One region of the Janthinobacterium sp. HH106 genome, then DNA from elsewhere that is predicted to be linked to it. Evidence: predicted binding sites of a transcription regulator. Region 1 holds the regulator's gene; each other region holds the start of a gene.

Region 1 (7,840 bases):
GGGTGACACGGCCGTCGGCATGCAGGGAATGACGCCGCTGTACCTGGGCACGCAGGGGCGCTGGCTGACGCGCTTCCTGCTCAGCGACGCGCTGCGCCCGGAAGCGCGCGACGTGGTCGCGTATTTCCACCGGCACGGCAAGCAAGTCGTGCTGCTGAGCGGTGACCAGGAAGCGCTGACGCAAAGCGTGGCGGCGGAGCTGGGCATCGCCACGGCCTGCGGCGAATGCCTGCCCGATGAAAAGCTCGATTTCGTGCAGCAATTGCAGGCGACGGGTGCCGTGGTGGCGATGGTGGGCGACGGCATCAACGACGCCGCCGTGCTGAGCGGTGCCGACGTGTCCTTCGCCATGGGCTCCGGCGCCGCGCTGGCGCAAGCGCATGCGGACACGGTGCTGCTGTCGAGCCAATTGGTGTCCGTGCTCGACACGGCCAAGACGGCCGCGCGCAGCATGCGCATCATCCGCGAGAACCTGGGCTGGGCCACGCTGTACAATCTGACGGCCATCCCGGCCGCCGCGCTGGGCTTCTTGAACCCCTGGCTGTCCGGCGTCGGCATGGCTGCCAGCTCGGCCGTCGTCATCGCCAACGCCCTGCGCCTGCGGAAAGCCTGAACATGGAAGCACTGTATCTCCTCATCCCCCTGAGCGTCGTGGTCGTCTTCATCGCCCTGTGGGTGTATTTCACGGCCTCGGACAGCGGCCAGTTCGACGACCTCGTCGGACCGGGCCTGCGCGTGCTGCAGGACGACGATACGACGGTCAAGCCGGCGCCCGGCGAACCGCATCCCTGACTTCATCGCCCGGCCGGCGTCCCGCACGCCATGGCCGGCGCGTCTGCTCCACATGCCCTTTTTGCAGGGATCTTGTACGGCTTTTTTGATCGAAATATCACTTTATTTCGATGCCAGTTCGCTACGCTTATTTCATCCGGGGAATTTTGATCCACATCAAAGTTTTTTCGCGGTCAAACACTTACTCTCTGGCCACCATCATAAATAGTAATTCCAGGGAGAGTCTTTGTGGATCAATCGCTGAACTATAACTACAAGATCGTGAAGCAATTCGCGGTCGCTACTGTGGTATGGGGCATCATCGGCATGCTGGTTGGCGTTATCATCGCCGCTCAGCTGGCCTGGCCTGCCCTGAACCTCGACATACCATGGCTGACATACGGACGCTTGCGTCCGCTGCACACGAATGCGGTGATTTTCGCCTTCGGCATCTGCGGCCTGTTCGCCACCTCGTACTACGTCGTGCAACGCACCTGCCAGGTGCGCCTGTTTTCCGACAAACTGGCCGCCTTTACCTTCTGGGGCTGGCAAGCGGTAATCCTGTGCGCGGTCGTCAGCCTGCCCATGGGCCTGACCCGCGGCAAGGAATACGCCGAGCTGGAATGGCCTATCGCCATCCTCATCGCCGTCGTCTGGATCGCCTACGCCATCGTCTTCTTCGGCACCCTGATCAAGCGCAAGGTCAAGCACATCTATGTGGCCAACTGGTTCTTCGGCGCCTACATCCTGGCCGTGACGATTTTGCACGTGGTCAATGGCGCCGTCATGCCAGCCTCGTTCACCAAGTCGTATTCCGCGTATGCGGGCGTGCAGGACGCCATGATCCAGTGGTGGTACGGCCATAACGCGGTGGGCTTCATCCTGACCGCCGGCTACCTGGGCATGGTCTACTACTTCATCCCGAAACAGGCCGAGCGCCCCGTGTACTCGTACCGTCTGTCGATCGTCCACTTCTGGGCGCTGATCTTCACCTACATGTGGGCGGGCCCGCATCACCTGCACTACACGGCATTGCCTGACTGGACGCAATCGATCGGCATGGTCTTCTCGCTGGTCCTGCTGGCACCAAGCTGGGGCGGCATGATCAACGGCATCATGACCCTGTCGGGCGCCTGGCACAAGCTGCGCACCGATCCGATCCTGAAATTCATGATCGTCTCGCTGTCGTTCTACGGCATCGCCACCTTCGAAGGTCCGATGATGTCGATCAAGACCATCAACTCGCTGTCGCACTACACCGACTGGACCGTTGCCCACGTGCATGCGGGCGCCCTGGGCTGGGTGGGCTTCATCACCATGGGTTCGATCTACTACCTGCTGCCGCGCCTGGCGGGCCGCACGCAGATGCACAGCACGCGCCTGGTCGACGTGCACTTCTGGGTGGCCACCATCGGCATCGTGCTGTACATCGCCGCGATGTGGATCGCCGGCGTGATGCAGGGCCTGATGTGGCGCGCGGTCAATCCGGACGGCACCCTGACCTACACCTTTGTCGAGAGCGTGAAAGCAACGTATCCGTACTACGTGGTGCGCGTGGCCGGCGGCCTGCTGTACCTGTCGGGTATGTGCATCATGGGCTACAACACCTGGATGACTCTGCGCGGCAGCAAACTCCCCGTCGCCCGCATTCCGGAACTGAACGCGGCGCACGCCTGATAGGAGCGAAAGCAAATGAAATTTTCACATGCATGGATTGAGAAAAACCCCTGGCTGCTGATCGCCCTGGTCACGGTGGTGATCAGCATCGGCGGCGCCGTCGAGATCGTCCCCCTGTTCTTCCAGAAGAGCACGACGGAGCCCGTCGCCGGCCTGAAGCCGTATTCGCCGCTGCGCCTGGCGGGCCGCGACATCTACGTGCGCGAAGGCTGCTACAACTGCCACTCGCAGATGGTGCGTCCGCTGCGCGCGGAAACGGAACGCTATGGCCACTATTCGGTCGCCGGCGAGTTCGTCTACGACCGTCCGTTCCAGTGGGGTTCCAAGCGCACGGGGCCGGACCTGGCCCGCGTGGGCGCCCGCTACAGCGACGAATGGCACCGCACGCACTTGAACAACCCGCGCGACGTGGTGCCCGAGTCGAACATGCCGGCCTACCCATGGCTGGCGAAGACCAAGCTGGTGCCTGACGACATCATGCCGAAGATGCGCGCCCTGAAACGCCTGGGCCAGCCGTACAGCGACGAAGAGATCGCCGCCGGCCCCGCGCAGCTGCAGGACAAGACGGAAGAAGACGCCCTGGTCGCCTATCTGCAAGGCCTCGGTACATTAATCAAAACAAGGAATTAGCATGGCAATCGAAAACCTGTTTGACAGCGCCAGCAGCGTCATGACGGTGGTTTCCTTTATGACATTCGTGGGCATCCTGTGGTGGACGTTCAGCCGCAGCAATGGCGACTTCGACGCGGCGGCACGCCTGCCGTTCGCCGACGAGGCGCTCGACTATCCGGCCGATGCCGCGCCGGCACAAGGGGAGCGCAACCATGGCTGACTTTACCAATGGCTTCTGGAATATCTACATCGTCGTGCTGTCCCTGCTGGGCATCATCGGCTGCGGCGTGCTGCTGTACTCGCAGTCGAAAGTGAAAGTGGCCGCCGGCGCCCCCGCCGACGGCACCACGGGCCACGTGTGGGACGAGGACTTGAAGGAACTCAATACGCCGATGCCGCGCTGGTGGATGTGGCTGTTCTACATCACCATCGTCTTCGCGCTGGCCTACCTGTTCCTGTACCCGGGCCTGGGCACCTACGCCGGCAGCCTGGGCTGGAAATCGACGGGCCAGTACGAGGAAGAGCTGAAGAAGGCGGAAGCCGACTACGGCCCCCTGTTCAACAAGTACCTGAGCCAGGACTTGAAGACGGTGGCCGCCGATCCGCAGGCGCAAGCGATCGGCCAGCGTCTGTTCCTGACCTACTGCGCGCAGTGCCACGGTTCGGATGCCCGCGGCAACAAGGGCTTCCCCAACCTGACGGACAAGGACTGGCTGTATGGCGGTGATCCCGACATCATCAAGACCACCATCATGCACGGCCGCAATGGGCAGATGCCGCCGATGGGCGCCGCGCTCGGTTCCGAAAAAGATGTCGAGAACGTGGCCCATTACGTGCTGAGTCTGTCCGGTTCCACGTCGGACCCCGTCAAGTCCGTGCTGGGCAAGGCCAAGTTCGGCGCCTGCATGGCCTGTCACGGCGCCGATGCGAAGGGCAACCAGATGCTCGGCGCGCCTAACCTGACGGACAAGATCTGGCTGTACGGCGGCAGCGCCGATACCATCATGGAAACCGTGCGCAAGGGTCGCAACAACACCATGCCGGCCTTCAGCGACTTCCTCGGCGAATCCAAGGTACACGTGCTGTCGGCGTATGTCTGGAGCCTGTCGAATCCCCAGACGCCCGTGAAATGATGTAATGGAACCTCAAGTCATCAAGATGTATGCGGCCCGCGAGCAAATCTACCCTCGCGAGGCCAAAGGACGCTACGCTACCTGGCGATGGGTATGCGTATGGCTTACCCAGCTCGCGTTCTACGGCTTGCCGTGGTTGACCTGGAATGGCAGGCAAGCCCTGCTGTTCGATTTGACCACGCGCAAGTTCTACATTTTCGGCGTCGTGCTGTGGCCCCAGGATTTCATCTATCTGGCGGCCCTGCTGATCATCTGTGCGTATTTGTTATTCCTCGTCACGGCCATTGCCGGGCGGGTGTGGTGCGGGTTTTCTTGCCCGCAAACGGTATACACGGAAATCTTCCTGTGGGTCGAACGCCGCATCGAGGGCACGCGCAGCGCGCGCATGGCCCTCGACAAGCAGGGCCCCTCCGTGCGCAAGGCGTTCAAGAAGACGGCCAAGCACCTGGTATGGGGCGCCATCGCCCTGTGGACGGGCTTTACCTTTGTCGGCTACTTCACGCCGATCAAGGAACTGGCGCGCGAGGTGACCACCCTCAATTTCGGTCCCTGGGAATGGTTCTGGGTCTTGTTCTACAGCCTGGCAACCTACGGCAACGCGGGCTGGCTGCGCGAGCAGGTGTGCAAATACATGTGCCCCTACGCGCGCTTCCAGAGCGCCATGTTCGACCAGGACACCCTGATCATCACCTACGATGCCAAGCGCGGCGAACCACGCGGCGCCATGAGCAAGAAGGCCGGCAACAACGACAAGCTGGGCGACTGCATCGATTGCACCCTGTGCGTGCAGGTGTGTCCGACCGGTATCGATATCCGCAACGGCCTGCAGTATGAATGCATCGGCTGCGCCGCCTGCGTCGATGCCTGCAATACCGTGATGGACAAGGTCGAGCGGCCGCGTGGCCTGATACGCTACAGCACCGACCATGCGATGGAAAACAACTTCAATTCGAAGCAGATCCGCCAGCGCGCCATGCGCCCGCGCGTGCTGATCTACACGTCCATCCTGGCCCTGATCATCATCGCCGTGTGTACGTCGCTGGCCCTGCGCACGCCCCTGAAAATGGACGTGATCCGCGACCGCGGTTCGATGGGACGCGAGGTGGAAGACGGCATGATCGAAAACGTCTATCGTCTGCAGATCATGAACACCTCGGAGCAAAGCCAGCATTTCAAAATCAGCGCATCCGGCTTGCCGGGCCTGACCTTGCTGACGCGCGACGAAGTGACCTTGCAGCCGACGGAAACGCTGGGCTGGCCGATCCGCCTGCGCGTGCCGCACGGCGTCGGCGAGAAGGGCTCGAACAAGATTGCGATCGAATTGCACTCGCTGGACGACCCGTCGCTGCACGTGCGCGAAAGCGCGGTGTTCATCGTGCCGCGCTAATGCAGGAAGGCCGGTCCCCGCATGGGGGCTGGCCGTATACCAGAAACACAGGAGAAATACCATGTCCGACAGTCTGAAACTGCAACCTCCCGTTGCCCCCTGGTACAAGCATCGCTGGCCATGGCTGCTGATGATCGGTCCCGGCCTGTCCGTGGTCGTCGGCAGCTTCATGGGCTATATCGCGTTTACGCAGCCCGATGCGCTGGTGGTGGGCGACTATTACAAGCAGGGCAAGGCGATCAACCAGGATTTGAAGCGCGACACGATCGCCAGCGACCTGGCCATGGATACGACCCTGTCGTATGACGTCGCTGCAGCGCGCCTGAGCGGCTCCGTGCACAGCTTCGGCAAGGCGTACCAGGGGCCTTTGCAGCTGCACCTGGCGCATGCGACCCTGCCGGAAAAGGATATCAAGCTGCTGGTGCAGCCCGATGCGGCCGGCAATTTTTCCGTGGCGCTGCCGATGCTCGAGCGCAGCCGCTGGCAAGTGCTGGTGGAAAACGACAAACGCGAGTGGCGCCTGTCCGGCATCTGGACCTGGCCCGTGCAACGCAGCATCGCGCTGCACGCGGATGAAGAGCTATAACGTACAGCGCCGGGAAAAAACCGTAGCGAGCGGCAGTGATTTGTGGCTGAGAAGCACAGCTGTGCTATAGCACAGCGAGCATCGCAGGCCGCAAAGCACGACGCGCAGCAGGTTTTGACGGTGCTGTTACTTGCAGACGTCGGTGCCGGCTGTAATAGCTTTTAACTTGGCCGGCTGCAAGATCTCGATCTCGCGGTTGGAAACGCGCAGCCAGCCTTCCTTCTTGAATTTCGACAATAAACGGCTGACGCTTTCGATGGTCAGGCCCAGGTAGTTGCCGATTTCCTCGCGCGACATGCGCAACTGAAATTTGCTGGCCGAATAGCCGCGCGCTTCATAGCGCGACGCCAGGTTGACGATAAAGGCGGCAAAACGCTGCGTCGCCTGCATGTTGCCCAGCAACAGCATGACACTTTGCTCGCGCGTGATTTCCTGGCTCATCATGCGGTGGAAATGGCGCAGCAGGGTCGGCATATTGCCCAGCAATTGTTCCAGGCTGGAAAACGGGATTTCACACACTTCACTGTCTTCCAGCGCCACCGCATTACAGTGGTGACGGTCGGCGCTGATGGCGTCCATGCCCAGCAGTTCGCCCGCCATCTGGAAACCCGTCACCTGCTCTTCGCCGCCCGGATTGATCTGGTAGGTCTTGAAGTGGCCCAGACGGATCGCATACAGGTTCTGGAACGAGTCGCCGATGCGGAACAGCGAAGCGCCGCGCACGATCTTGCGGCGGCGGCCGATGATCTGGTCCAGTCTGTCCATGTCGCCCACGTCGAGGCCCATCGGCAGACACAATTGATGCATGCTGCAGGTCGAGCATCGCGCACGCAACGCTTCCACGGTCACTGTGGGCGAGGTTGGAGTGAGTAGCGCTTCAGTCATGTCGGTACCTTTTAGAAAATGCAACAACAAGTTTACTGCATACAGGGTTGCCGTGTGCCAATTTCACCGCAATTTCGCTGAATAAACGACGTTCCGACTTTAATTATATGGCAACATCGTCAAAAGCCCATGCGGAGAGGGCAATTTGCGTGGCGGCGCTTGCCAAGCTGGGGTATTGATAGGAAAATTCCTGACAGCATTATCTGCCGCCTGTGCCGCCCGGTACTGAAAAGGAAATCATGAAGCCTCTCGGCATCAAAGCAAAAGTCGCGCTGGCCACCAGCCTGACCTCGATCGCCATGATCGCGCTGGTCACCATGATCCAGGTGCAGCACATGCGCGACGATTTCACCAAGGTACTGTTGAGCCAGCAGTCGTCCCTGATCAGCCGCACCGCCGCCGAGCTCGACGACAAGCTGGGCATGCTGCTGCAGATCGTCACCCTGACGGCCCGGCAGCAGCCGCCGGAACTGATCGCCCAGCCCGCCCAATTGCGCGAATACTATTCGCGCCGCTCGATGCTGGTGCTGTTCGACGACGTGCTGGTGCTCGACGCGCACGGCGCCGTCGTGGCCGACATGCCGGAAGTGGCGGGGCGCGCCGGCATCAACGTCGCCGAGCGCGAGTATTTCCAGACCGTGCTGCGCACGCGCCAGCCCATGATCACCGAGCCGATGCTGGGCAAATCGAGCGGCATGCCCATCGTGCAGATGGTCGCGCCCGTGCTGGGCGCCGATGGCCAGGTGGCCGGCGTGGTGATCGGCGTGCTGCGCCTGTACAAGGATAACC
Region 2 (7,840 bases), on a different contig from region 1:
AAGTGGACGAGACGGGGCGGAAACGGCATGCTATCATCATTGTTATCGATAACAATATCATGAGAGACCCATGAATCCCGATTTTCGCTCCAGGGCCATGCTTGAAAAGCACATCCAGCACACGATGCATTTCTACCACCCGCGCGCGTTTGACCCGAGCGGCGGCTTTTATCACTTCTTCCTCGACGACGGCACCGTGTACGACGCTGCCACGCGTCACCTGGTCAGCAGCACGCGCTTCATCTTCAATTACGCCATGGCTTACCTCCATTTCGGCGGCGACGATTACCAGGCAGCGCTGCGCCATGGCGTGGCCTTCTTGCGCGACGTGCACCGCGATCCGGACACGGGCGGCTACGCCTGGCAACTGTCGTGGAAAGACGGCGTCAAGACGGTCGAAGACGGCGCCAACCACTGCTATGGCCTGGCCTTCGTGCTGCTCGCCTATGCGCATGCCTTGCAGGCCGGCGTGACGGAAGCGCGCGCCTACCTGGACGACACCTTCGAACTGATGGAGCAGCGCTTCTGGCTGCCCGAGCACGGCCTGTATGCGGACGTGGCCAGCGCCGACTGGGTCACGCTCGATGGCTACCGTGGCCAGAACGCGAACATGCATGCGTGCGAAGCCATGCTGGCCGCGTTCGAGGCGACGGGCGAAGCGAGATATCTGCACCGCGCCGAGACGCTGGCGCACAACATCACGGTGCGCCAGGCGGGCCTGGCCAACGGCATGATCTGGGAACACTACAAGAGCGACTGGGCTATCGACTGGGATTACAACCTGCACGACAAGAGCAATATCTTCCGTCCCTGGGGCTACCAGCCCGGCCACTTCACGGAATGGGCCAAGCTGCTGTTGATCATGGAGCGCCACGCCAGGTTCATGGCCGGACCATCGGAGTGGCTGCTGCCGCGCGCGCGCGAACTGTACGACACGGCGCTGGCCAAGGCCTGGGATGGCGCGCATGGCGGCATCCACTACGGTTTTGGCCCGCACGATGAAATCTGCGACGGCGACAAGTACTTCTGGGTGCAGGCGGAAAGCTTCGCCGCCGCCGCCGTGCTGGCCGCGCGCACGGGCGACGACGCCTACTGGCAAAGCTACGACAAGATATGGGACTACAGCTGGAAGCATTTCGTCGACCACGAACACGGCGCCTGGTACCGCATCCTGACGCCCGAAAACCAGAAAATCAGCAACGAGAAAAGCCCGGCCGGCAAGACCGATTACCACACCATGGGCGCCTGCTATGAAGTGCTGAACGTGCTCAAAGGTGCCGCATGAGCGCCGCCTTCCCGCTTGAATTTCCACAATTCGTGTCGGCCGGCGAAGCGCTGACGGACATGCTGCGCACGGGCCCGGACGCCTGGAGCAGCCAGGTGGGCGGCTCGACCTGGAACGTGGCGCGCGTGATGGCGCGCCTGGGCGTGCCCAGCGCCTTTGCGGGCGCCGTCAGCCTCGACGTCTTCGGCGATGCGCTGGCGCAAGCGACCGACGCGGCGGGCCTGGACATGCGCTTCTTGCAGCGCCGCGCGAAGTCGCCGCTGCTGGCCATCGTGCATGAACTGCATCCTCCCACGTATTACTTCATCGGCGACGACAGCGCCGACCTGCATTTCGACGCGCCGCAGCTGCCGGCCGGCTGGATGCAGGGCGCGCAATGGGTGCATTTCGGCGGCATCAGCCTGGCGCGCGAACCGCTGGCGGGCAAGCTGGTGGCGCTGGCGCAGGAGCTCAAGGCGGCCGGCGTGAAAATCAGCTATGACCCGAACTTCCGCATCATGATGGATGCGCGCTACGACGCCACCCTGCGCCGCATGACGGAGCTGGCCGACGTGATCAAGGTGTCCGATGAAGATCTGGCGGGCCTGTTCCGCCACGACGACATCGATGGCGCGTTTGCCGTGCTGCGCGGCTGGAATCCGCAGGCCACGTATTTGTATACGCGTGGCGCGCAAGGTGCGGCGCTGTACCGGGGCGAACAGACATGGCAGGCGGCCCCGCCCGCCATCGAGGTGGTCGACTCGGTGGGCGCGGGCGACGCCAGCATCGGCGGCTTGCTGTACAGCCTGATGTACCGGCCCGATGCGGACGGCGGCCAGCACTTGCGCTTTGCCGTCGCGGCCGGAGCAGGCGCCTGCCTGGCGGCCGGCGGCTCGCCGCCTTCGGTGGACCTGGTGGAATCGCTGGCGCAGCGCACGCAGCTGCGTTAAGTCGCATGGCGCGGTGCGCCGGCAGGCAGGCGCACCACGCATATTTTTTACGCAATGCAAAAATTTATCATGGTCAGCTTGATCTGCATCGAAACGCGTTGACCTTCCCGCCAGGCCTACCTTGACGTTGGCAATCCTCCTACATGCACGCCGCATGGCCCTGTCTAGAATGGGGACTTCATTGCACACCTGGAGAACACATCATGGCCACCCAATCCCATCAGGCAGCGTCCGTTTCCCAGCAAAATGCCGGTATGCAAGACATGGATGCGATCGAACTGCTGATGCAAGATCATCAGACGGTGAAGGACTTGTTCGAACAGTACGAGGGGCTCAGCGACAGGTCGCTCGCCAGCAAACGCAAGCTGGCGCTGAAAATCTGCGAGGAATTGAGCAAGCATGCGATGGCGGAAGAGGAAATCTTTTATCCGGCCGTGCGCGAGGCCAGCCGCCTGAATGAGGACCTGATCGACGAAGCCATCGTCGAACATGCCTCGGCCAAGGAATTGATCGCGCAAATCGTCGCCATGGCGCCCGGCGAAGACTTGTACGACGCCAAGGTCAAGGTCTTGTCCAGGCAGATCGAGCAGCACGTACAGGAAGAGGAGGGCGAGATTTTTCCGCGCGCGCGCGAGGCGCAACTCGATCTGCTGGCCATGGGCGGCCAGATCGCGGCGCGCAAGGCGGAAATGCAAGTGCCCGGGATGCAGCCCTGAGCCTGCCTGGCCGCGTGTGACTAGCGCGCTGGCCCTGTCGACGCCCGTTACATCAAGGTAAGCGCCATCAGAGGATGCGTGGCGGGCGCCTGCTGGCGGCAGGCGGTTCGCCGCCAGCGGTGCAAGTGGTGGAATCGTTGCTGGAGCGTACGATATGGCGATGATGTGGGGATGGCGTGTTTATTCAGCGGCGCCAGGGCGCCCTTTTTGCGAGAATAGGCGTAAGATTTGCTCTCTTGCCATGTCAAGAGCCTGTTCTGGGAGTGTATTCATCCGGAGATAGGTTCGAAGTCATGCGCTGACCGATATGCCGTGCTTCCCATTGCCATGCATGGCGCCACTTGGCCGGGTCCTTGCGCTTTACAGAGCACGGGCGCTGAGAAGGAAGTCCGCATGCATAAGATCTGGAAGTTTTTCAATCCCCGGAGCTTCAAATTCAAGATGACTGTGCTCGTGGGCGTACTGGTGCTGTGCGCAACGGGTTCTGTTGCGCTCACATCGCTGTCTGTCGCGCAAGGGCAGATGGTATCCGTCATCGGCAATCAGCAATATGCCTTGCTGACCAGTGCCGCGGCATATATCGACGAAGACTTGAATGCCAAGAAAGCGCTGCTCAAGGTGCTGGCGGAAGGGCTGCCTGCGGATGTGTATGAACATCCGCAGCGGATGCAGGCATTTATAGAAAATCATCCAACCCTGCGCGAGGAATTTTTTAATCTCGTCGCCTTTGATGCTACCGGGAAACTGATTGCCAGCATGAATGACCGGCGCGTGGCTGGCAAGCTCAATTTCGCTGCGCGCGAATATTTTATCGATACCGTGAAGCTCAGGGAAGGCGTGATATCGCGTCCATTCAAGAGCCAGCTGTCGGGCAAGCCCGTTGTGCTGGTAACCGAACCGATCTATGACAAAGCAGGAAAATTGCTGTATGTAATCGCTGGCGGTCTGAATTTGCAAAGCCCGACATTTTTTGGCCAGTGGGAGCAGCTCAAGCCGGGCAAGAGCGGTTATCTGTTCATGTTGACCGACGACGGCACGATACTCCACCATCCGGACCCGGCGCGCGTCCTGAAGCGGGTGCATGATGAAACGGGCGGCGCAACCCCTTCCACCTTGGCCGCATTGCGGGGATTCGACGGTTGGACGCAAGGTAAAACCAAGCTGGGCGTGCAGGCAATTATGACGTACAAGCATTTGCGCGCGGCAGATTGGATCATCGGCGCCGTCTATCCTGAAAGCGAGGCATTCACGCCGGTCACCGATATGTATGCCAAAGTCATCATTGCTTCGTCAGGCGTGGCCTTCCTGGCCAGTTGTGCCGGCTGGATCGCGGTGATGCTGCTCTTGCGTCCCTTGGGCGATCTGGGCCGGCATGTGGCGAGCATACGCTCAGGCAATGCCGATATTGCGGTGTTTGATATCGCCCGTAAAGACGAGTTTGGAAAGCTGAGCCGTGCATTCTATGCGCTGTCGCTGCAGAGGGAAGCGGCGGAAAACAACCTCGCCGCTCTGGCGCGTACTGACATGCTGACGGGCCTGCACAACAGGCGCATGTTTGACGAGGCGCTGGCCGCGGCATTGACGCGTGCGCGGCGCGCTGGCACGGGCCTGGCGCTGGCGTATCTGGATATCGACTATTTCAAAAAAATAAATGACACATATGGGCATGGTATCGGCGATCTGGTATTGATTGAATTTGCCAAACGGCTCAAAGCTTGCGTCCGGGCCTCCGACACGGTGGCCCGCCTTGCCGGCGACGAGTTTGTCATTATTTTTGAACAACTGACGGAGCAGTCCGAGCTTGCGGTACTGGGCAAGAAAATCGTGCAAGGGATGGCCGTGCACTTTGATTGCGGCGGTATCGGTCTGCATGTCACCACCAGTGTCGGCTTGGCGTTCTGCACCCGCGGCGATACGACGGCGGGGGCATTCTTGACGGCGGCCGATACGGCGCTCTACAAGGCAAAAAGCGCTGGCCGCAACGGTTATGCCGTCACTTCCATCGACAGCCCCGCCTTGACCGAGGCGTTGTAGGGCCGGGTGCGCCGGAATGGCGGGTGGTGGCATCGCCTGTTCCGGCAGCGTCAAGGCCTGCGCTGGCCCTGTGCCGTCAGCGGCGCATAGCTGCCCGACGATGCGCGCTCTACCAGGGTAAATTCCATCAAGTGATGCGTGGCGGGCGCCGTCTCCCCGGCGCGGCGCTGGCGTATCTCGTCGATGACGAGCTTGACGGCGGCGCGCGCCATGTCGGCGATGGGCTGGTGGATGGTGGTCAGCTCGGGCCAGACGGTGCTGGCGACGGGCGTGTCGTCGAAGCCGCACACGCTCAATTGCGCCGGCACCTGCAAGCCCATGCCGTGCGCCACGGCCAGGGTGGCGGCGGCCATGTCGTCATTGCTGGCGAAGATGGCGCTGGGGTGCGGTTCGTGCGCCAGCAGCCGGCGCGCCGCGTCCAGCCCCGAACGGTAGGTAAAATAGCCTTGCGCCACCCTGTGCGGCGGCACCTGCAAACCCGCTTCCCGCATGGCGTCCTCGAAGGCCTGGCGGCGCAGCAGGGCGGGCGTGTGCGCCGGATCGCCTTCGATGAAGCCGATGTCGCGGTGGCCCAGCGCGAGCAGATGGCGCGTCATGGCCAGCGCGCCTTCGTAGTCGTCGATGCGCACGGCCGAGACTCCGGGCGAGGGGCGTGCCGTGGCCACGGCGATGGCGGGAATGCCCATGGTATTGAGCTGCGCCAGCACTTCCGGTGAATCGCACAGGGGTGGCGGCACGAGGATGCCGTCCACGCCGGCCGCCACCAGGCAATCGATGCCGGCGCGCTGGCTGTCCAGGTCTTCGCAGCGTTCGAGCAGCAACTGGCCGCCGCCCTGGCGGCACTGGTCCATGGCGCCGACGAGAAATTCGCTGAGGAAGGCCGCGCTGGGGTTGCTGTACAGCAAGCCGATGCGCAAGGTGCCCGTGCGGGCGGCACGGGCCGCCAGGTTGGGCTGGTAGCGCAGGCTGGCGATGGCCGCCTCGACCTTGTCGCGCGTGGCCGCGCTGACGCTGGCGCGCCCGTTGATGACGCGCGATACCGTCATGGCCGATACGCCGGCCAGGCGCGCCACATCGTGCACGGTGGCGCCGCTGGCCGTGTCGGCGGCGGTGTGGGCGGCGTGCGCCGCCTTATTCGAGGTGGCCACCGAATTTCAGCTTGCCGCTGATGCGCATGCCGTGCAATTGACCTTCTTCCAGCTGGGCGGCGCTGGTGCGCTGCGCCGTGTCGCGCCGCGCCAGTCCCACCGACAGGATATCGAGCATCATCAGCTGCAGCAGGCGTACGATCATGGGCACGAAATTGAGATTGCCTTCCGGGTGGTTCAGGGTCAGCAGCACGTCGGCCAGCTTGGCCAGCGGCGAACCGCTGGCCGTGATCGCCAGCACGCGCGCGCCGCAGCCCTGCGCCACCTTGACGGTACGCAACAGGTCGGGCAGGGCGCCCGAGCGGGAAATGACCAGCGCCACGTCGCCCGGCTTGAGCATGGCGGCGCTCATTTCCTGCGCCTGCGGATCGGCAAAGAAGCTGCTGACGATGCCCAGGTTGAGCAGCTTGTGCTGCATGTCGTCGGCCACCACGCGGGCGCTGCCCACGGCCAGCAATTCCACGCGCTGCGCGCCGCGCAGCAGCTCGATGGCCGCTGTCAGCGCCTTCACGTCGAGCATGTCGCGCAGGGCCAGCGCGGCCGAGGCGTTATTGCCCAGCACCTTGCGCGCCAGTTCCGCGTCGGAGTCCGAAATCTCCACGTGGCAGTGGGCCACCGTGATGGCGCCCCCCGTCAGGCCGGACGCCAGCTTCAATTTGAAGTCGGCCAGGCCCTGCACGCCGATCGAGCGGCAAAAGCGCATCACGGTTGGCTGGCTCACGCCGACCCTCTGGGCGATTTCGGCGATCGGCAGGGTCAGCATGGCGTTCGGCTCTTTCAATACCCAGTCGGCCACTTTGCATTCCGATGGGCTCATGCGGCCGCGCGCCTGGCGCACGGATTCGAGCACGGGCGCGCCGGTATGGGCGCGCTTGAGCTTTTGCGCGAGGATGGCGGCGATGCCGAGAAAAGTCGGCAGTTCGGCCGTGATCAGAAACGTGGGGATCTGCGCCAGGTATTCGTTCAGGCGGCCCTTTTGCTCGAAGCGGGCGCGGAACTGCGACCGTTCGAACAGGGGGCCCAGGCGCGGCACGATGCCGCCGCCTATATAGATGCCGCCCAGCGCGCCCAGGGTCATGGCCACGTTGCCGGCGATGGAGCCGAGGATGGCGCAGAAGCAGTCGACCGCTTCCAGGCACACGTCGCATTCATTGTTGAGGGCGCGGCTGGTGATGTCGGCCGCCAGCAGCGGCGGCACGTCATGCCGGCCAGCCCGGTCGGACAGGGCGCGGTAGATCAGTTCCAGCCCCCGTCCGGAGGCGAGGCGCTCGGCCGAGACGTGCGACAGTTCGCGCCAGGCGAAGGACAGCACGTCCATCTCGCGCTGGTCGCAGGGGGCGAAGCTGACGTGGCCCCCTTCGCTGCCCAGCGCGATCCAGCGGTCTTCGGCGGGGATCATGCCCGACACGCCCAGGCCCGTGCCCGAACCAAGCAAGCCGATGACGCTGTCGGCGCGCGCCATGCCGCCGCCGATCTGCTGGCGCTGGTCGGGCCGCAGGTAGGGCAGGGCCATGGCCAGCGCCGTGAAGTCGTTCACCACCAGCAAGGTGTCGAGGCCCAGCGCGGCACGCATCGCCTCGATCGAGAAGAACCAGTGATGGTTCATCATGCGGATATTGTCATCGTCGATGGGATTGGCGATGGCGATGGCCGCATGGCGCACGCGCGCCGAACCGGCGGCGCGCGCCTCGCTGCTATCCATATATGCGGTGATGGCGTCGAGCAGCG
Region 3 (7,840 bases), on a different contig from region 1:
CGCAAATACGGCTGCTGCTGTCAGGCGAGCACGTTTTCGGACGCCACGACAGTAGCGTGCCGCCGGCAAGCAACGCGTTCGGGCGCGCATCGCGTTTTTCTCTTATCGTCGAAATGAACGAGACGCTGGGCGATGTCCGCTCCACCGCCGACCTGTTCGCCCGGCTGGACGTCAGCGCCCCGGAACTGGCGCGCCGGCACGCCTGGCAAGCGCTGCCGGCCGTCGTCGAAGTGGGCAATTTTGCGCTGGCGGAGCGCTACCGCTGCCCCGCACCGCTGGCACACCTCGAGACTGTCAATACTCTGGCCGCCAGCCAGCCCCTGCTTCCTGCGCCGGGCACGGCACCGCGCCTGGCGGCGGAGTTAATGAATCTGGTGAAAGACGTGCGGATCGCCACTGCCGTACTGCGCGGCCAGGGACAGGCCGCCGAGGCCGACGCGCTGTGCGCCGCCTTGCTGGCCGGCCTGGCGAATGACGCCATGCGCACGCTGGCGCAGCGCGAGCTCGATGCGCCCGGCAGCATCACCGCTGCCATCGTCAAGCGCCAGATGGATGAGGAACAACAGGCCTAGCCGGCCGCCGCGGCGAACAGGGCGGCGCTATTCGCCGTCCGCCTTACCCAGCAGCAAGGCAGCCGCCTCGCCCGGCAAGGCTTCCACGGATTTCAATTTGCGCGCCATCTGGCGGCTGCGCACTTCCGCGCTTTCGATATTCTTCGCCGCCTTTTCCAGGGTCAGCCGGGTTTGCGACAGCACGTCGCCGAACTTGCCGAATTCCGTCTTCACGGCGCCCAGCACTTGCCACACTTCGGACGAGCGCTTTTCCAGCGCCAGGGTGCGGAAACCCATCTGCAGACTGTTGAGCAAAGCCGTCAGGGTCGATGGCCCGGCAATGCTGACCCGGTGCACGCGCTGCAATTCGTCGGCCAGGCCCGGGCGGCGCAGCACTTCCGCATACAGTCCCTCGGTAGGCAGGAAGAGGATGGCGAAATCCGTCGTCAGCGGCGGCGCCAGGTATTTCTCGGCGATGGTTTTCGCTTCGCCCCGCACGGCCCGCTCCAGTTCGCGGCCGGCCAGGACCACGGCGTCCGCATCGGCCCGCTCGGCCGCCTCGACCAGGCGCTCATACTGTTCCTTGGGAAATTTCGCGTCGATGGGCATCCACACGGGCGGCCCGCCGTCGACCATGCCCGGCAACTTCAGGGCGAATTCCACGCGCGCGCCGCTGCCCGGCAACGTTTCCACGTTCTTCGCGTACTGGTCGACAGTGAGTACCTGCTCCAGCAGCATTTCCAGCTGCACTTCGCCCCAGGTGCCGCGCGTCTTGACGTTGGTGAGCACCCGCTTCAAATCGCCCACGCCCAGCGCCAGCTGCTGCATCTCGCCGAGCCCCTGGTGGACTTTTTCCAGCCGCTCCGACACTTGCTGGAACGAGGCGGAAAGGCGCGTTTCCAGCGTGGCGTGCAGTTTCTCGTCGACCGTCTTGCGCATCTCTTCCAGCCGCGCGCCATTGTCGGCCTGCAAGTCGCGGATCTTGTTCTCCAGGGTGGCGCGCACTTCCAGCATGCGCTGCGCATTCGATTCCGTCAGCTGGGCCAGGGTCTGATTGGTGCTCTCGGCGAAGCGCGCCAGGCTTTGCGCCTGCTCTTCGCGCCCGACTTTCCCCTGCGCCTGCATCTGAGTGCGCAAGCTGTCGAGCTGCTGCAGGGTCGCCGCCTGGAATTGCGCCAGGCCGGCGGCCAGGTCTTGCCGCGTGGCTTGCGCCGATGCCTGCAGCTGCAGCCGCACTTCGCGCTCGACCCGGTCGATGCGTTCCAGGCTTTGCTGCTGGTGCTGCTGCACCAGCGCCAGGGTGGTGGCGCCATCGCCGGCCGCGCCACGGGGGCGCAGCAGCAACAAGAGCAACAGGACGATGGCGGCGATGGCGGCGCCCAGCAGGCTGTAGAACTCGATTGGGCTCATGGGATCAGTCAGCTTTGTTGCGCATCCAGTCGGCCGTCTGATAGAACGATTCCATCAGGCGCACGCGCAAGGATTCTTCGATGCCCGTGTCTTCCATGGCCCAGGCCATGGCGCGCAGCCACTGGTCGCGCTCACTGGTGCCGATGGCATACGGCAAGTGACGGGCGCGCAGGCGCGGGTGGCCGAATTTCTCGATATACAAATCCGGTCCGCCCATCCAGCCCGTGAGGAAGAAATACAGCTTGTCGCGCGAGCCGTCCGTCGAGGGCGGATGCATGACGCGGATGCCGGCGAACTCGGGTTCGAGTTCCATCAAGTCATAAAAACGGTCGACCATTTCACGCAGCACGGGGGCGCCGCCGATGGTCTCGTACAGGGTGGGGGCAGTGGTATCAGTCATGGCCGCCATGATAGCGCAAGCATCGGCGCTCCATGCAGCGCCAGCGCTCCCTGCCACAATAAATGGCAATATGCTTGACTACTCAAGCTTTTATCAACTACTATGCAATTTTAAAACAGGGACAAGACGAATATGCCAACCGCCACCGACACTGATTTGCTGCGCAATACCAACTTCCGCTGGCTGCTGGGCGGCGGACTCATCTCCATGCTGGGCGACCAGTTCAGCATGCTGGCCCTGCCCTGGCTGGTGCTGAGCCTGACGGGCGATAGCCTCAGCCTCGGCATCGCCGTGGCCCTGATGGGCGCGCCGCGCGCCGTGCTCATCTTGCTGGGCGGCACCATCGCCGACCGTTATTCGCCCCGGCGCGTGCTGCTGCTGAGCAAATATGCGAACGCCGCCATCCTGCTGGCACTGGCGGGACTGCTGGTGCTGGACCTGGCCAGCCTGGCGCTCGCGTATGCGGCCGCGCTGGCGCTCGGCGTCGCGTCCGCCTTCGGCATTCCGGCCGGCACGGCCATCCTGCCGCAAGCCGTGCCTGCACCTACGTTGCAGAAAGCCAATGGCTTGCAGATGGGTGTGCGCCAGTTGTCCTTGCTGGCCGGTCCGTTACTGGCGGCGCTCGTGCTGGGTGCCCACGGTAACGGGCAGCACACCTCCATGGCGGCGCTGGCCGCCGCCTTTGCCATCGATGCGCTGACGTTTGTGTTTTCCGCGTGGACCTTGCGCCAAGTCAAGCTGCGGCCCCTGGCTGCGGCTGCGGCGCCGCAAGGCATGTGGCGCGACATGGCGGCGGGCCTGGCCATGGTGTGGCGCGACTTGCCCCTGCGCAGCTGTTATGCCTACTGGGCCGTGGTGGCATTCTTCGTCATGGGTCCGCTGCAAGTCGCCTTGCCCGTGCTGGCCAACGAGCGCCTGCACGGCGCCGCGGCGCTGGGCATGCTGATGGGCGCGCACGGCGCCGGCACCCTGGCCGGCATGCTGGCGTCCAGCCTGGGCGGCGCCTGGCTGCGCCGCCATTTCGGCGCCACCCTGCTGGCCGCCGACGCCGTCGTGGCTTGCCTGTTGATGGCGCTGGGACAAATCGGCGCGGCCTGGCACGGCGCGGCCCTGCTGGCCGTCACGGGAGTGCTGGGCGGCTATGTGCAGGTGGCCATCTTTACGTGGATACAGCGGCGCGTGGCGCCCGCCATGCTGGGCCGGGCGATGGCTGTGTTCATGGGCATCTTCCTGGGACTGGCGCCCCTGTCGGCGGCGGCCACGGGTGCGCTGCTGCGCCACGTGAGCGTGGGCGAGCTGTTCTGCGCCGGCGGCGCTCTGCTGCTGGCCGCCGCCATCGCCGCCGCCCTGTTCACGGATATTGCCCACATCGCAAGCACCGATTACGTCACCCAAGCTTAAGGAAATCACAACATGGATAAAACACAGCAAGCAGCCTTGAAAGCAGCTTACCGGCAACAAGCGCCCGCGCTGGGCATCATCGCGCTGCGCCACCTGCCCAGCGGATGCACCCTGCTCGAACGCAGCCGCAACGCGCCCGGCGCGCTGAACCGCCACCGCTTCGAACTGAACCTGGGCAAGCACCGCAACGCCCGCCTGCAGGCGGACTGGCGGCGCGACGGTGCGGCGGCTTTCCGCTTCGACATCATCGACACCGTCGATCAATCCGCCGATCCCGCCTTCGATGCGGATGCCGAACTGGACGCCCTGCTGGCGCTGCACCAGGCGCAGCTGCTGGAACAGGGACAGGCACGCTATTGAGCGGCCATGCTTTACACTTGCGCACTCACGCACTGCGCAGCAAATGAAAAGGATGTCATGACCGAACACACTCTCCCGATGCCGGACGGCGGCGGCGCGCTGGACTTTTGCCTGCGCCTGGCGCGCGCCCAGGCGCTCATCGTGCGCCGCTTCGACAGCATCCTGGGCAATCTGCACGGCCTGAGCTTCAGCGATTACCAATTGCTGTACCACTTGCAGCGGGCGCCCGGCGGACGCCTGCGCCGCATCGACCTGGCCGAGCGCCTGGCGCTGACGGCATCCGGCATCACGCGCTCGCTGATGCCGCTGGAAAAAATCGGCTTGGTGGCGCGCCAGGCCGATGCACGCGATGCGCGCGTCGGCTACGCCGCCATTACCGAGGCGGGACTGGCATTGCTGGCGCACGCGAATACGACGGCGCAGGCGCTGGGACAGGAATTGCTGGGCAATGCCAGCGCGGACCAGCTGGCGCCCCTGTCCATGCTGCTGGGCACGATCGCCGGCAACCAGCCCGCCAACGGCTGACGCGCGCTACACTAGCGCCAGCTTGCGCAGGCGCCGCGTCGAGGGCCAGCGCGCCATGCCCGTCTCGTCGCGGATGGCGGCGCAGGCGGCCAGCACTCTTGCGCACTCGTCCTCGCGCAAGCCCGCATTCAGGGTCAGGCGCACCAGCGAACGGTTCTTCGGCGTGGCCGGCGCGCAAAAGACGGCGCCGTAGATGCCGTGCCGTTCCAGCGCCTTGCGCAGGATCAAGGTATCGGGTTCGCTGCCCGCTTCCAGCGCGATGATCTGCTCGGTGCCGTCGCTGACGTTGTAGCCGAGATCCGTCAACCCCTGGCGCAGCTGCACGCTGTGGCGGTGCAGCGCGGCGCGGCGGCCATCGGCGGCGCGGATGAAGTCGAGCGCCGCATCGAACCACGCCAGCTCGTGTTCGAGCAGGCAGGAACTGAAGATGGCGGGCCGCGAGGCGGACAAAAAATAGCCCTTGAAACGGGCCGAACAGGTAATCAGCCCCGCCCGGCCCGCGAACGCCTTGGCCAGCGACGCCGTGCGGAAATGCACGCGCTCGGCCAGGCCCAGCTCCGCCACCAGCCCCGCGCCCTGCGGGCCGTGCGTGCCCAGCGAGTGCGACTCGTCGACGATCAGCATGCTGCCGCTGCGTTCGGCAATTTCCACCATGTCCAGCAGCGGCGCCACGCTGCCGTTGGTGCTGTACAGAGCATCGACGATGATGATGCCGGGGCCATGCTTGTCGAGCTGGCGCTGCAGGTGGGCGCCATCGTTGTGCAGGAAGGCGACGGGCACGGCTTGCGCCGATTGCACGCCTTCCCACAACGACGCATGCGCCTGCATGTCCAGGTACACGGGGATGCCGGGTCCGGCCAGGCTTTGCAGCAAGCCCACGTTGGCGGCCCAGCCCGACTGCGCCAGCACGCACGCCTCGCTGCCGAGAAAATCCGCCAGCTTGTGTTCCAGCCGGTGCTGGCGGCTGCCTTCCTGCAGGAACACGGACGACATCAGCATGGCGCCGCCGCCCTGCAAGACGCGCGCCTGGGCCGCCAGCAGCGCCGCCTCGCCGGCGATGTTCAGGTAATCATTGCCTGCCAGCATGATTGCACTGGCCGGCACGGCTTGCCATTCATGCAAGTGCTCGCCGCCGAGCAGCTTCTCGATGCGCTCGACATAGTGCTCATCCATGCGCGCGCGCACGAAGGCGGGCATCCTTTGCTCGGCATGGATGGCGCGGGACGGCAGAGGGGAAATAGCGTTTATCATAGGAACTCCTGATTGGTTGCGGTGGGAACTACCGCATCCAACATGCGCGAGTCATCCGGCAAGCGTTTGATACAGCTCAACAGTTGTGCCGATATTGTGCTGATACAGAGGGAACCCGCCGATCATGTTGCATTGACACGCCTCAACGAACACGCCCCTCTGATCATGATGCATGCGCAGTCCCCTTCCGGAAAACGGTGGCAAGGCAAGCTGCTCCAGCCTTTCCTGCATTTCCACGACGCCATCGAACACACGCCGGTGCGGCGCGCTCAGGTGCGCACCCTGGCGCTCATCGGTGCGCTGGGCATGCCCATGTACTACGCGCTGTGGCATTATTTCTTTCCGCAAGAATACGAATCGCCGCTGCTGCGCACCATCTCCGCCCTGCTGTTCCTGCCCGCGCTGTGGCCCGGCCGCTTCAGCAATACCTGGTTCAGCGTCTACCTGTTCCTGGGGCTGACCTTCGAACTGCCGTTTTTCTTTACATATATGTTCCTGATGAACCACGCCTCGAGCATGTGGGCGCATTCGCTGCTGGTGGCGCTGGTCGTGCTGTTTCACTTCGATACGCGCATCGCCGTGCTGGCCTACCTGAGCGGCACCCTGCTGGCTTGCCTGGCGTTTGCCGTGGCCGGCGATCCCGCCTTCCTGCTCAGCCGCGACGTCTTGCAGCAATTGCCCGTGCACTGGTTCACGATTGCCGTGCTGTCCGTCGTCAAGGTGGGCCGCAACGTGGGCGCGCAGGAGAAACTGGCCGGGCTGGCGGCCGGCCTGGGCAGCGTGGCGCACGAATTGCGCACGCCTCTCGTCAGCGTCGAGGCAAACGTGCGCGGGCTGCAGCGCGGGCTGCGGCAAAACCTGCAAGGGCAGCCGCCGGACGAGGCCAGCCGGGAAGCGCTGGCGCGCATCCAGTTCGAAGTGCGCCATATGCACCACATGATCGATCTGTTCCTGCTCAGCGCCAGCGCCGTCAACCGCAAGCTCGAAGCGAACGAGGCGGTGGCCATGCAGGACAGCGTGACGGCCGTGCTGCGCCGCTACCCATTTACCAGCACGGCCCAGCGCGACATCGTCAAGGTCGACGTGCGCGCCGATTTCACGTTTCCCGGCCAGTCCGAGCTGTGCGTGGTGATCCTGCTGAATCTGCTGCGCAATGCCTTGAAAAGCATCCACCGCGCAGGCAAGGGAAGAGTACGCATCATCATCGATGGCGCCCATCCCGTGCCGCGCCTGCTGTTCATCGATACGGGCTGCGGCATCGCGGCCAGCCGCTTGCCGCTGATCTTCGACCGCTTCTATTCTTATCCCTCGCATAACGGCAGCGGCATCGGCCTGGCCCTGTGCCGGCAAATCATGCAAGCCTGGCAGGCGCGCATTCGCTGCGTCGCGCGCGAAGGTGCCTACGCCATCTTCGTGCTGGAATTTCCCCAGCCCCTGCCCGTGCCCACGCACAACCGTTTTCCATCCATCCACCGCGCGAGGTGACGCATGCAACTGCCCGTCTACACCCATCCAACCCTGACCGTATTGATCGACGACAGCGATTCCTTCCTGAAAAGCCTGGCGTTCCAGCTCGATCCCAGCCTGGCGCGCAAGACTTTCCACGACACGAGCAGCGCGCTGCACTGGCTGCGCCAGAGTACGCAGCCGGGCGAGACGCCGCTGCACGTCAATTTCGACACGCAAAACCTGCCGCCCGACCAGTGCAACGTGGCGCTCGACATCGAACGCATCTGGCGCATCAGCGGCCAGGCGCAGCGCTTTGCCGTGCCGTCCGTGCTGGTGGTCGATTATTCGATGCCGCAGATGAATGGCCTGGAATTCTGCCAGGCCGTGCGCGACTTGCCGTGCAAGAAGATTCTATTTACGGGCGCGGCCGATGAAAAGGTGGCCGTGACGGCCTTCAACCGGGGCTTGATCGACCGCTACATCAAGAAGAGCG
Region 4 (7,840 bases), on a different contig from region 1:
ATAATCCAGTCATCGTCACAATCTCTGAATCACTGAAACTACCTGATGCTTGATTCCAGTTGCGAAGCGTGCCATAGGATGTGTTTCCCGGTGGAGAAATCTTTCTTTGGACATCAACCCGACATAGCTCAAGCAGCTCAGCCTTCTTGAGAGGTCTTGCTAGCTCAACTTGGCTAATGACACACTGGCGGGTCCTTTGGATTTCGTCCACAACATCCTTACGCCCAGTGTCAGACTTCAAATCCGTTTGCTTTAACAGAATACCAATCTGCGTATCCACTGCTTCAGACACCTCGCTACCAAATGAGACAGAGCCTTTTTTGTTTGCAAAATCCACGGCAGCCTTGTATACGTCGGCAGACTTGGTATCCATACCAAGTCCACAAAGCTTCAGCGCTCTGTTTATCGGATCATCAGAAGAAACACGCTGCCCAGCACAGCCGCCGAGAATCGTTCCGAGAAGAAGCAAGACAAGTATTTTACGCATAGACATCCCTTAAAAACTGAATCAAATATTTCCTTGAGGAATAACGAATTTCCATGTGGACTGGTTGACATGATTGATATACGGCAAGAAAAACCTTTCTTTCGGCTTACCTCGAATGCCGTGCGCATAAGCGTGAGGGTTCTGCTACTGCGTAAATTTCTTTACCGTTATGGATCACGCGAATGCCTATGTTATTGCTCGTGATGATCCTCCTGAACCTTGATCCGCTCGTGCGCCGTCCGCGCAGATCAACGTTCTTCGCGATAGTAATCGCAGCCCTCGAACGTGGTGCGCAGCGCCTGCTGCAGCTGGGCGTAGCGCTCGGGCGTCAAGTTGAAACGCACGTCGATCTGGCCGTCGTCATCCATCTGCATGGCGGCCTCGGCATCCATCTGCACGGACAGGCGGTTCGGATGCAGGATCACGGCGTGCATGTGGCCATACCACGCAAATTCCTGGCCGCCATATTCAATATACGGTTCGTCCATGCCCGTAGCGACGTCCTGCTCGTCGTATTCATCGGCGCGCTGCAGCATCAGGTAGACGGGCTCGCCTTTGCCCGCTGGCGCGGCCAGGGTGGTGATCAGGGCGTCGTCTTCATGGATGACGGACAACTCGGTGGCGGTAAATCCTGCGGACATGGCATGCTTTCAACAAATAAATGAATGACGCCACCATAGCGCAAAAGCGCCGCGCACGACATAGGGCGCGGCGAATAAAGCGTGCCGCCCCCGGCCGCGCTCGCCGCCTATAATGGCCATTCCATCCATATTGCACAGGAGACCGTCTTGACCGCCGCATCACCTTATACCACCCGCCTGGCCATTCCCTCCATCGCCACCTATCAGCAGCTGCGCGTCGCCGCCGGGCTGAGCGCGAAAACTGCGGAGGCGGCGGCCAAGGGCTTGCCGAATTCCCTGTTTGCCGTGCAAGTGCTGCATGGCGACGAGGTCGTCGGCATGGGCAGGGTCATCGGCGATGGCGGCTGTTTTTACCAGGTCGTCGATATCGCCGTGCTGCCGGCCCACCAGGGCAAGGGCTTGGGCAAGCTGATCATGCGCGAAATCCGCCAGTTCATCGACAGCGACGTGCCGGAAAGCGCGTACGTCAGCCTGATCGCCGATGGCCAGGCGCAAGACCTGTATGCGCAGTTCGGTTTCAAGCATACGGCGCCCGCCTCCGTCGGCATGGCGCTGAAGCGCTAGGCGCCCGATGCCGGTCTGGCTGCTGTGCTGCATGGCGCTGGCGCTGCTCTTGAGCGCTGCCGCCTGGCGCGCCGAGCGCGCGCGGCAACGGCGCGGGCGCACGACACGCTGGCTGTGGCTGGCGGCCATCGCCGCGTCCGTCATCTTGCCCCTTGCGTGGCTGCCCGGCGTGCTGAAGGCCATGCCGGCGGAGCAGGCGCAGCTGAAACTGGGCTGGTTTGTCTTATCGAGCGGCATGCTCTTGCTGCTGGCGCTGCGCAGCATCTGGCTGCTGTCGCACCAGCGCCGCTGGCAGAAAACATCGCTGCTGGGCACGCCAGTGTACTTGAGCGGCGGCATCGGCCCCTGCGTGGCGGGCTTGCTGCGGCCGCGCATCGTGATGCCCGTCTGGCTGCAACTGATTCCTCCCCAACAACAGGCGCTGCTGCTGGCGCATGCACAATGCCGGCTGGCCGCGCGCGATCCGCAGTTGCTGGCCCTGGCCTACGGCTTGATCGTGATCATGCCGTGGAATGTGCCCCTGTGGTGGCAGCTGCACCGGCTGCGCTTTGCCATCGAGGTCGATTGCGATGCGCGCATGCTGGCACGCGGCCACGCGCTGCACGACTATGCCTTCGTCCTGCGCCGGCACGGCCAGTATTATTCGGGCTTGACGGGCGCCTCGCCCATCGTGCTGAACGATCCGCTGGCGCTGCGCCGGCGGCGTCATCTGATGGCCAGATTTACCCGGGACCGGGCGGCGAACTTGCTATAGTAGCGGCAACGCCGCGCGGCATGCCCGCGATCCCGGCTTCCCCCTTAGAAATCAGAGAGATACCATGCTTTACCTGCTTGCCATCGTGATCGTCATCGCCCTGCTGTACTACGTCTTCAGCGGCCGCACGCCCGTCAAACCGCTGCACAAGCCGCTCGTGTCCGTGCGCCAGTACGTGCCGGCGATCCCTGCGGGCGCACCGGCGCACCACTGGAGCGACGAGGGGCGCTTTGCGTCGGAAGTGGAAAACGAAGCGATGTACCAACCCGCCATCGCCAAGCTGGCCGGCGAACACGGCCCCGGCAACGCGGAAGAAAAATGCCTGGCCCTGCTCGTCTGCGACGATGCCAATCCGTTCCAGGACAAGGCCATCGCCGTCTTCATCGACGGCCTGCTGGTGGGCTACCTGTCGCACAACGACGCCCTGCGCCTGCGCCGCAACCTGGGCCGCATGGATCTGGTGGGCCAGCTGACCTCGTGCGACGCCGTCATCCGCGGCGGCGGCCTGTGGAACGGCAAGCGCCTGTCGTACGCCGTCTGGCTGGACTTGCAGCCGTACAACTAATGATCGCTATAGCGCGCGCGCCAGCCTGACGGCCCGCGTGGCAATAAAGCTGGGCAGGAATTTTTCAATTTCAAAGCGCGGGTGGGGATGCATTTCCTCGTGGTAACCGGCCAGCACGAAGCCCGCCGCCAGCTGGCCGCCGATCTGGCTGTCCAGGCCGTGGCCGAAGACCAGCGCCTCGCCCTTTTCCATGCGCGCCGCCAGCGCATCGGCATCCATATCCTCCACATCCGAATACGGCAGCACGAAACGTGGCCGTATCAAGCCCTGCTGTGCCCATTGCGGATCGCGGTCGCCGATGAAGACGGCCGGGTTAAAGAAACTGCTCAGCAGCACGCCGCCATCGGCCAGCACGCGCGCGCATTCGCGCCACACGGGGGCGATATCGGGCACGTACTGGTTCGACACGGGGTGGATGATGACATCGAAGCTGGCGTCGGCAAAGCAGGCCAGATCGCGCATATCGCCCTGGACGGTGGCCAGTTGCAAGCCGTCGCGTTCGGCCACCATGCGGTCTTGCGCCAGTTGCTGTTCAGACAGATCGAAGACGGTGACGTGCGCGCCGGCGGCAGCCAGCACGGGCGCCTGCTGCCCGCCGGCACCGGCCAGGCACAGGATGCGCTTGCCGCGCACCTCGCCCAGCCAGCCGGCCGGCAAGGGACCGGGCGTCAGATGGATTTGCCACTGCCCGGCACGGGCCGCGGCGATGGTGGCGCTGTCGACGGGTTGCGACCACGGGCTGTTCCGTGCAGCCTGGGCATCCCAGGCTTGCTGATTGTGCTGCAAGAAGTTGTTACCGTTATTACCTAAAGGCATCGTCATCCTTTCAGAAAAACAGGACGCGAATGTAGCATGACTCCAGGCAAGGCGCCACACTGCGCGTGCTGGCCGAAAAGAATACGAGAAGGCCTGGAAGCCCGAGAAGTGAACTCCCGCCACGGCCAGCGTTGTTGCGTCACACAAAGAAGTGCCGGACAGATGGCGCCGGCGCCGATGCAGACCACTGGAAGGACAAGGAGTTCAATGCCATTATGGCTGGTGGCGGACCCCGCATTTTGATGCACATCAAACAGCTCGCAATCTCCTGGCTATCGCCTTGCGAAAGGCCCTCGTCCATATTTTTTTGACCCACGTCAAGTCCCGCATAAGAAAACCGCCCGCCGGCACGGCAATGCTGGACTTGCCCGTGTTGCCGTTCTAGCCTTGTTGCCACCCTGACTAGCGAATGACACCATGGCTTACAAATCCATCCTCGTCCACGCCGACCTGTCGCGCCATGCGCCGCAGCGCATCGCCATCGCGGCGCGGCTGGCGCACACGCACCAGGCGCACCTGATCGGCGCCGCCATGACGGGCGTGTCGCGCTTTACCCTGGAAAACAACCGCGGCATGCGCGGCGGCGCCGTGGCGGCGCAGATCAATGCCCTGCACGGACAGGCGGAGCAGGCGCTGGACCAGTTTGAAACGCTGGCGCGCCAGGCCGGCGCCGTTTCGCTCGAGCGGCGCCTGATCGAAGACGACGAGGATGGCGGCCTGGCCGTCAGCGCCCGCTACAGCGACTTGACGGTGCTCAGCCAGCACGACGCCAGCGAAGCGCTGCCCGGCGCCATGAGCGACCTGGTGCCCTACGTCATGCTGAACGCGGCCCGTCCCGTGCTGATCGTGCCGCGCAGCGGTCAATTCGCGCAAGTGGACAACACCGTGGTGGTGGCCTGGGATGGCAGCATGGAAGCGACGCGCGCCATCGGCCACGCCCTGCCCCTGCTGCGCGCGGCGCGCCTGGTGGTGCTGGCCCTGCTGCACCCGCCGGCCGGCCACGCACAGCCGGCCCGCCATCCGGGCGCCGACATCGCCGCCTACCTGAGCCGCCATGGCGTGCCCGTCGAGGTGCGCCCCGCCGTCACCACGGGCGACGTCGGCGCGGCGCTGCTGGCCATGACGGCCGAAGTGCATGCGGACCTGCTGGTCATGGGCGGCTACGGCCACGCCCGCTTCCGCGAAATCCTGCTGGGCGGCGTGACGGAAACGGTGCTGCGCCAGATGACCTTGCCCGTGCTGATGGCGCACTGAGATCCTGCGCGCCACGTTCTGTTGCACAATGGCTATACTTGCCTGATTTTCCATATCAAGGCAATGTAGATGAAGCAACAAATGATCAATTGGGGCAGCAACCTGGCGCCGTTCGGCAGCGAACTGCTGTGGACCGCCCTGCCATCGATGCTGCTGTATGGCATGCTCGGCTTTGTGCTGGCGCTCGGCATCTGCTACCAGCTGGCCAGAAAATGCCTGCTCGTGCGCCGTCCGCGCGCCTGGCATGTGGCCGCCAAGCTCAGCTATGTGTTGATCCTGCTCGCGCTGCCGCTCCTCGGCGGCGGGTTTGGCGCCGTGCACAGCGCACACCGCATGGTCAACCAGGCCCTCGAGCGCGACCTGCAGCCGGTGGTCGAAGCGCAGATGCCGGCGCTGCGCATCTACCTGGAGCAGCAGGTCAAGCTGATCGCCCCGGGCCAGCCCATCAGCGTGCGCAGCCTGCTCGAACCCTACGTGCAAGGCATGTATTACCAGCCCACGTCCAGCAGCTACTGGGAACGCAGCAAGGCGCGCTGGATCAATGAATTCATCCTGCGCCGCGGCAGCGTGCTGCTGACGCAAGTGCTGCAGGAACAGCTGATCGCCAGGGTCGGCCTGCTCGGCGAAGCGCTCAAGGGCGCCAACTTCCGTGGCCAGGCGACGGGCGAGCTGGCCGCGCTGGGCACCGACCTGGCCGTGCGCCTGACCACCGACGTGGCGCGCCAGGCCGACTTCAGCAAACTCGACAAGTCAGTGCCGATGATTTTCGTCGACGCCATCAAGCGCCAGGCCGGCGCGTATTTCAACTCGCTCAAGATCACGCTGGCCCTGTTCGCGCTGGTCGCGCTGCTGCTGGTATGGGGCGAGATCATGCTGTACCGCCACTATTACCTGCGCCGCCAGCCGGCCGCCACGGCCCTGCCCGTCCCACCGACGTAAAAAAGCCGCCCCTCCTTGCGGATGGGGCGGCTTTTCATGTGCAGCTAACGCTTAGACCTTACGCTGGGCCACTGCGTCGACCACGCACAAGGCCGTCATGTTGACGATGCGGCGCACGGTGGCCGATGGCGTCAGAATGTGCACGGGCTTGGCGCAGCCGAGCAGGATCGGACCCACGGCGATGCCGTTGCCGGCCGCCGTCTTCACCAGGTTGTAGGCGATGTTGGCCGATTCGATGTTCGGCATGACGAGCAGGTTGGCGTCGTTCTTCAGTGCCGAATTCGGCATGATTTTTTGACGCAGCTTGCTGTCGAGGGCCGTATCGCCGTGCATTTCGCCGTCGATTTCCAGGTCCGGCGCACGTTCCTTGACGATGGCCAGGGCGGCGCGCATCTTTTGCGCCGAGGCGCTGTCGCTGGAACCGAAGTTCGAGTGCGACAGCAGGGCCGCGCGCGGCGACAGGCCGAAACGGGTCATCTCTTCGGCGGCCATGATGGTGATCTCGGCCAGCTGCTCGGCGTCCGGGTTTTCATTGACGTGCGTGTCGACCATCACCAGCTGGCGTTCCGGCATGATCAAGACGTTCATGGCGGCGTAGACATTGCTGCCGGCGCGCTTGCCCAGCACCTGGTCGATGTATTTCAGGTGCAGCTGGGTGGTGCCGAAGGTGCCGCAGATCATGCCGTCGGCGTCGCCCTTGTGGATCATCATCGAACCGATCAGGGTGTGGCGGCGGCGCATTTCCAGCTTCGCGTATTCCTCGGTAACGCCCTTGCGGCTGGTCATGGCGTAGTACGTGTTCCAGTAATCGCGATAGCGCTCGTCGAAGTCCGGGTTGATGACGTCGAAATCGACGCCTTGCTTCAGGCGCAGGCCGAACTTCTGGATGCGCGCTTCGAGCACGGGCGGACGGCCCACCAGGATGGGACGCGCCAGTTTTTCATCGACCACCACTTGCACGGCGCGCAGCACGCGCTCTTCTTCGCCTTCGGCGTAGACGATGCGCTTGAGTTCGGCCGGCGTGGATTTGGCCATCAGGAACAGCGGCTTCATGAAGGTGCCGCTGCGGTAGACGAATTGCTGCAGGCTGTCCGCATACGCCTGCAAGTCCTTGATCGGACGCGTGGCGACGCCGGAATCCTCGGCCGCCTTGGCCACGGCCGGCGCGATCTTGATCAGCAAACGCGGATCGAAGGGCATCGGGATCAGGTATTCAGGGCCGAACGACAGGTTGCTGATGCCGTAGGTGGTGGCGACGATGTCGGACTGCTCGGCATGCGCCAGGTCGGCGATCGCGTGCACGACGGCGATTTCCATCTCGCGCGTGATGGTGGTGGCGCCGCAATCGAGGGCGCCGCGGAAGATGTACGGGAAGCACAGCACGTTGTTGACCTGGTTCGGATAGTCCGAACGGCCCGTGGCGATGATGGCGTCGCTGCGCACGGCCTTGACTTCTTCCGGCAGGATTTCAGGGTTCGGGTTGGCCAGCGCCAGGATCAGCGGGTTCGGCGCCATCTTGCGCACCATGTCCTGTTTCAGCACGCCGGCGGCGGAAACGCCGAGGAAGATGTCGGCGTCCGGGATGACTTCGCCCAGGGTGCGCAGCGGCGTGTCTTGCGCGAAGCGTTCCTTGTCCGGATCCATCAGTTCCGCGCGGCCCTTGTAGACGACGCCGGCCAGATCGGTGACGTAGATGTTTTTCAGGGGGAAGCCCAGGTCGACGATCAGGTCCAGGCAGGCCAGCGCCGCGGCGCCCGCGCCCGACACGACCAGCTTGCAGTCCTCGATCTTCTTGCCGACGGCTTTCAGGCCGTTCAGGA

The links. The regulator FNR, encoded in region 1, switches genes on or off when oxygen is low (the NO sensors DNR and NnrR bind a similar motif). The targets are predictions, from matches to a motif close to TTGATNNNNATCAA.
Region 2: JAB8_RS23905 (hemerythrin domain-containing protein) is a predicted target of FNR. The motif match lies at 2,293-2,306, and genes of this name have one in related genera.
Region 3: cqsA (alpha-hydroxyketone-type quorum-sensing autoinducer synthase) is a predicted target of FNR. The motif match lies at 5,965-5,978, and genes of this name have one in related genera.
Region 4: JAB8_RS18840 (universal stress protein) is a predicted target of FNR. The motif match lies at 4,067-4,080, and genes of this name have one in related genera.

What each region holds. Positions count from the first base shown of each region.
Region 1 is NZ_LRIC01000012.1:133,647-141,486, reverse strand. It holds gene JAB8_RS06720 (heavy metal translocating P-type ATPase) at 1-613, shown strand, start outside; gene ccoS (cbb3-type cytochrome oxidase assembly protein CcoS) at 616-792, shown strand; gene ccoN (cytochrome-c oxidase, cbb3-type subunit I) at 1,021-2,448, shown strand; gene ccoO (cytochrome-c oxidase, cbb3-type subunit II) at 2,464-3,078, shown strand; gene JAB8_RS06700 (cbb3-type cytochrome c oxidase subunit 3) at 3,080-3,280, shown strand; gene ccoP (cytochrome-c oxidase, cbb3-type subunit III) at 3,273-4,193, shown strand; gene ccoG (cytochrome c oxidase accessory protein CcoG) at 4,198-5,580, shown strand; gene JAB8_RS06685 (FixH family protein) at 5,642-6,166, shown strand; gene fnr (fumarate/nitrate reduction transcriptional regulator Fnr) at 6,293-7,051, opposite strand; gene JAB8_RS06675 (response regulator) at 7,291-7,840, shown strand, end outside.
Region 2 is NZ_LRIC01000061.1:88,000-95,839, forward strand. It holds gene JAB8_RS23890 (tetratricopeptide repeat protein) at 1-2, shown strand, start outside; gene JAB8_RS23895 (AGE family epimerase/isomerase) at 71-1,285, shown strand; gene JAB8_RS23900 (carbohydrate kinase) at 1,282-2,214, shown strand; gene JAB8_RS23905 (hemerythrin domain-containing protein) at 2,478-2,930, shown strand; gene JAB8_RS23910 (diguanylate cyclase) at 3,324-4,964, shown strand; gene JAB8_RS23915 (LacI family DNA-binding transcriptional regulator) at 5,015-6,112, opposite strand; gene JAB8_RS23920 (glucokinase) at 6,096-7,840, opposite strand, start outside.
Region 3 is NZ_LRIC01000015.1:28,092-35,931, reverse strand. It holds gene JAB8_RS07765 (hypothetical protein) at 1-572, shown strand, start outside; gene rmuC (DNA recombination protein RmuC) at 600-1,961, opposite strand; gene JAB8_RS07755 (group II truncated hemoglobin) at 1,966-2,361, opposite strand; gene JAB8_RS07750 (MFS transporter) at 2,494-3,762, shown strand; gene JAB8_RS07745 (GIY-YIG nuclease family protein) at 3,775-4,122, shown strand; gene JAB8_RS07740 (MarR family winged helix-turn-helix transcriptional regulator) at 4,180-4,647, shown strand; gene cqsA (alpha-hydroxyketone-type quorum-sensing autoinducer synthase) at 4,654-5,898, opposite strand; gene JAB8_RS07730 (HAMP domain-containing sensor histidine kinase) at 6,031-7,383, shown strand; gene JAB8_RS07725 (response regulator) at 7,387-7,840, shown strand, end outside.
Region 4 is NZ_LRIC01000048.1:280,309-288,148, reverse strand. It holds gene JAB8_RS29150 (hypothetical protein) at 1-487, opposite strand, end outside; gene JAB8_RS18865 (Imm10 family immunity protein) at 736-1,128, opposite strand; gene JAB8_RS18860 (GNAT family N-acetyltransferase) at 1,276-1,692, shown strand; gene JAB8_RS18855 (M56 family metallopeptidase) at 1,700-2,446, shown strand; gene JAB8_RS18850 (hypothetical protein) at 2,511-3,011, shown strand; gene JAB8_RS18845 (class I SAM-dependent methyltransferase) at 3,018-3,833, opposite strand; gene JAB8_RS18840 (universal stress protein) at 4,245-5,081, shown strand; gene JAB8_RS18835 (hypothetical protein) at 5,151-6,020, shown strand; gene JAB8_RS18830 (NADP-dependent malic enzyme) at 6,072-7,840, opposite strand, start outside.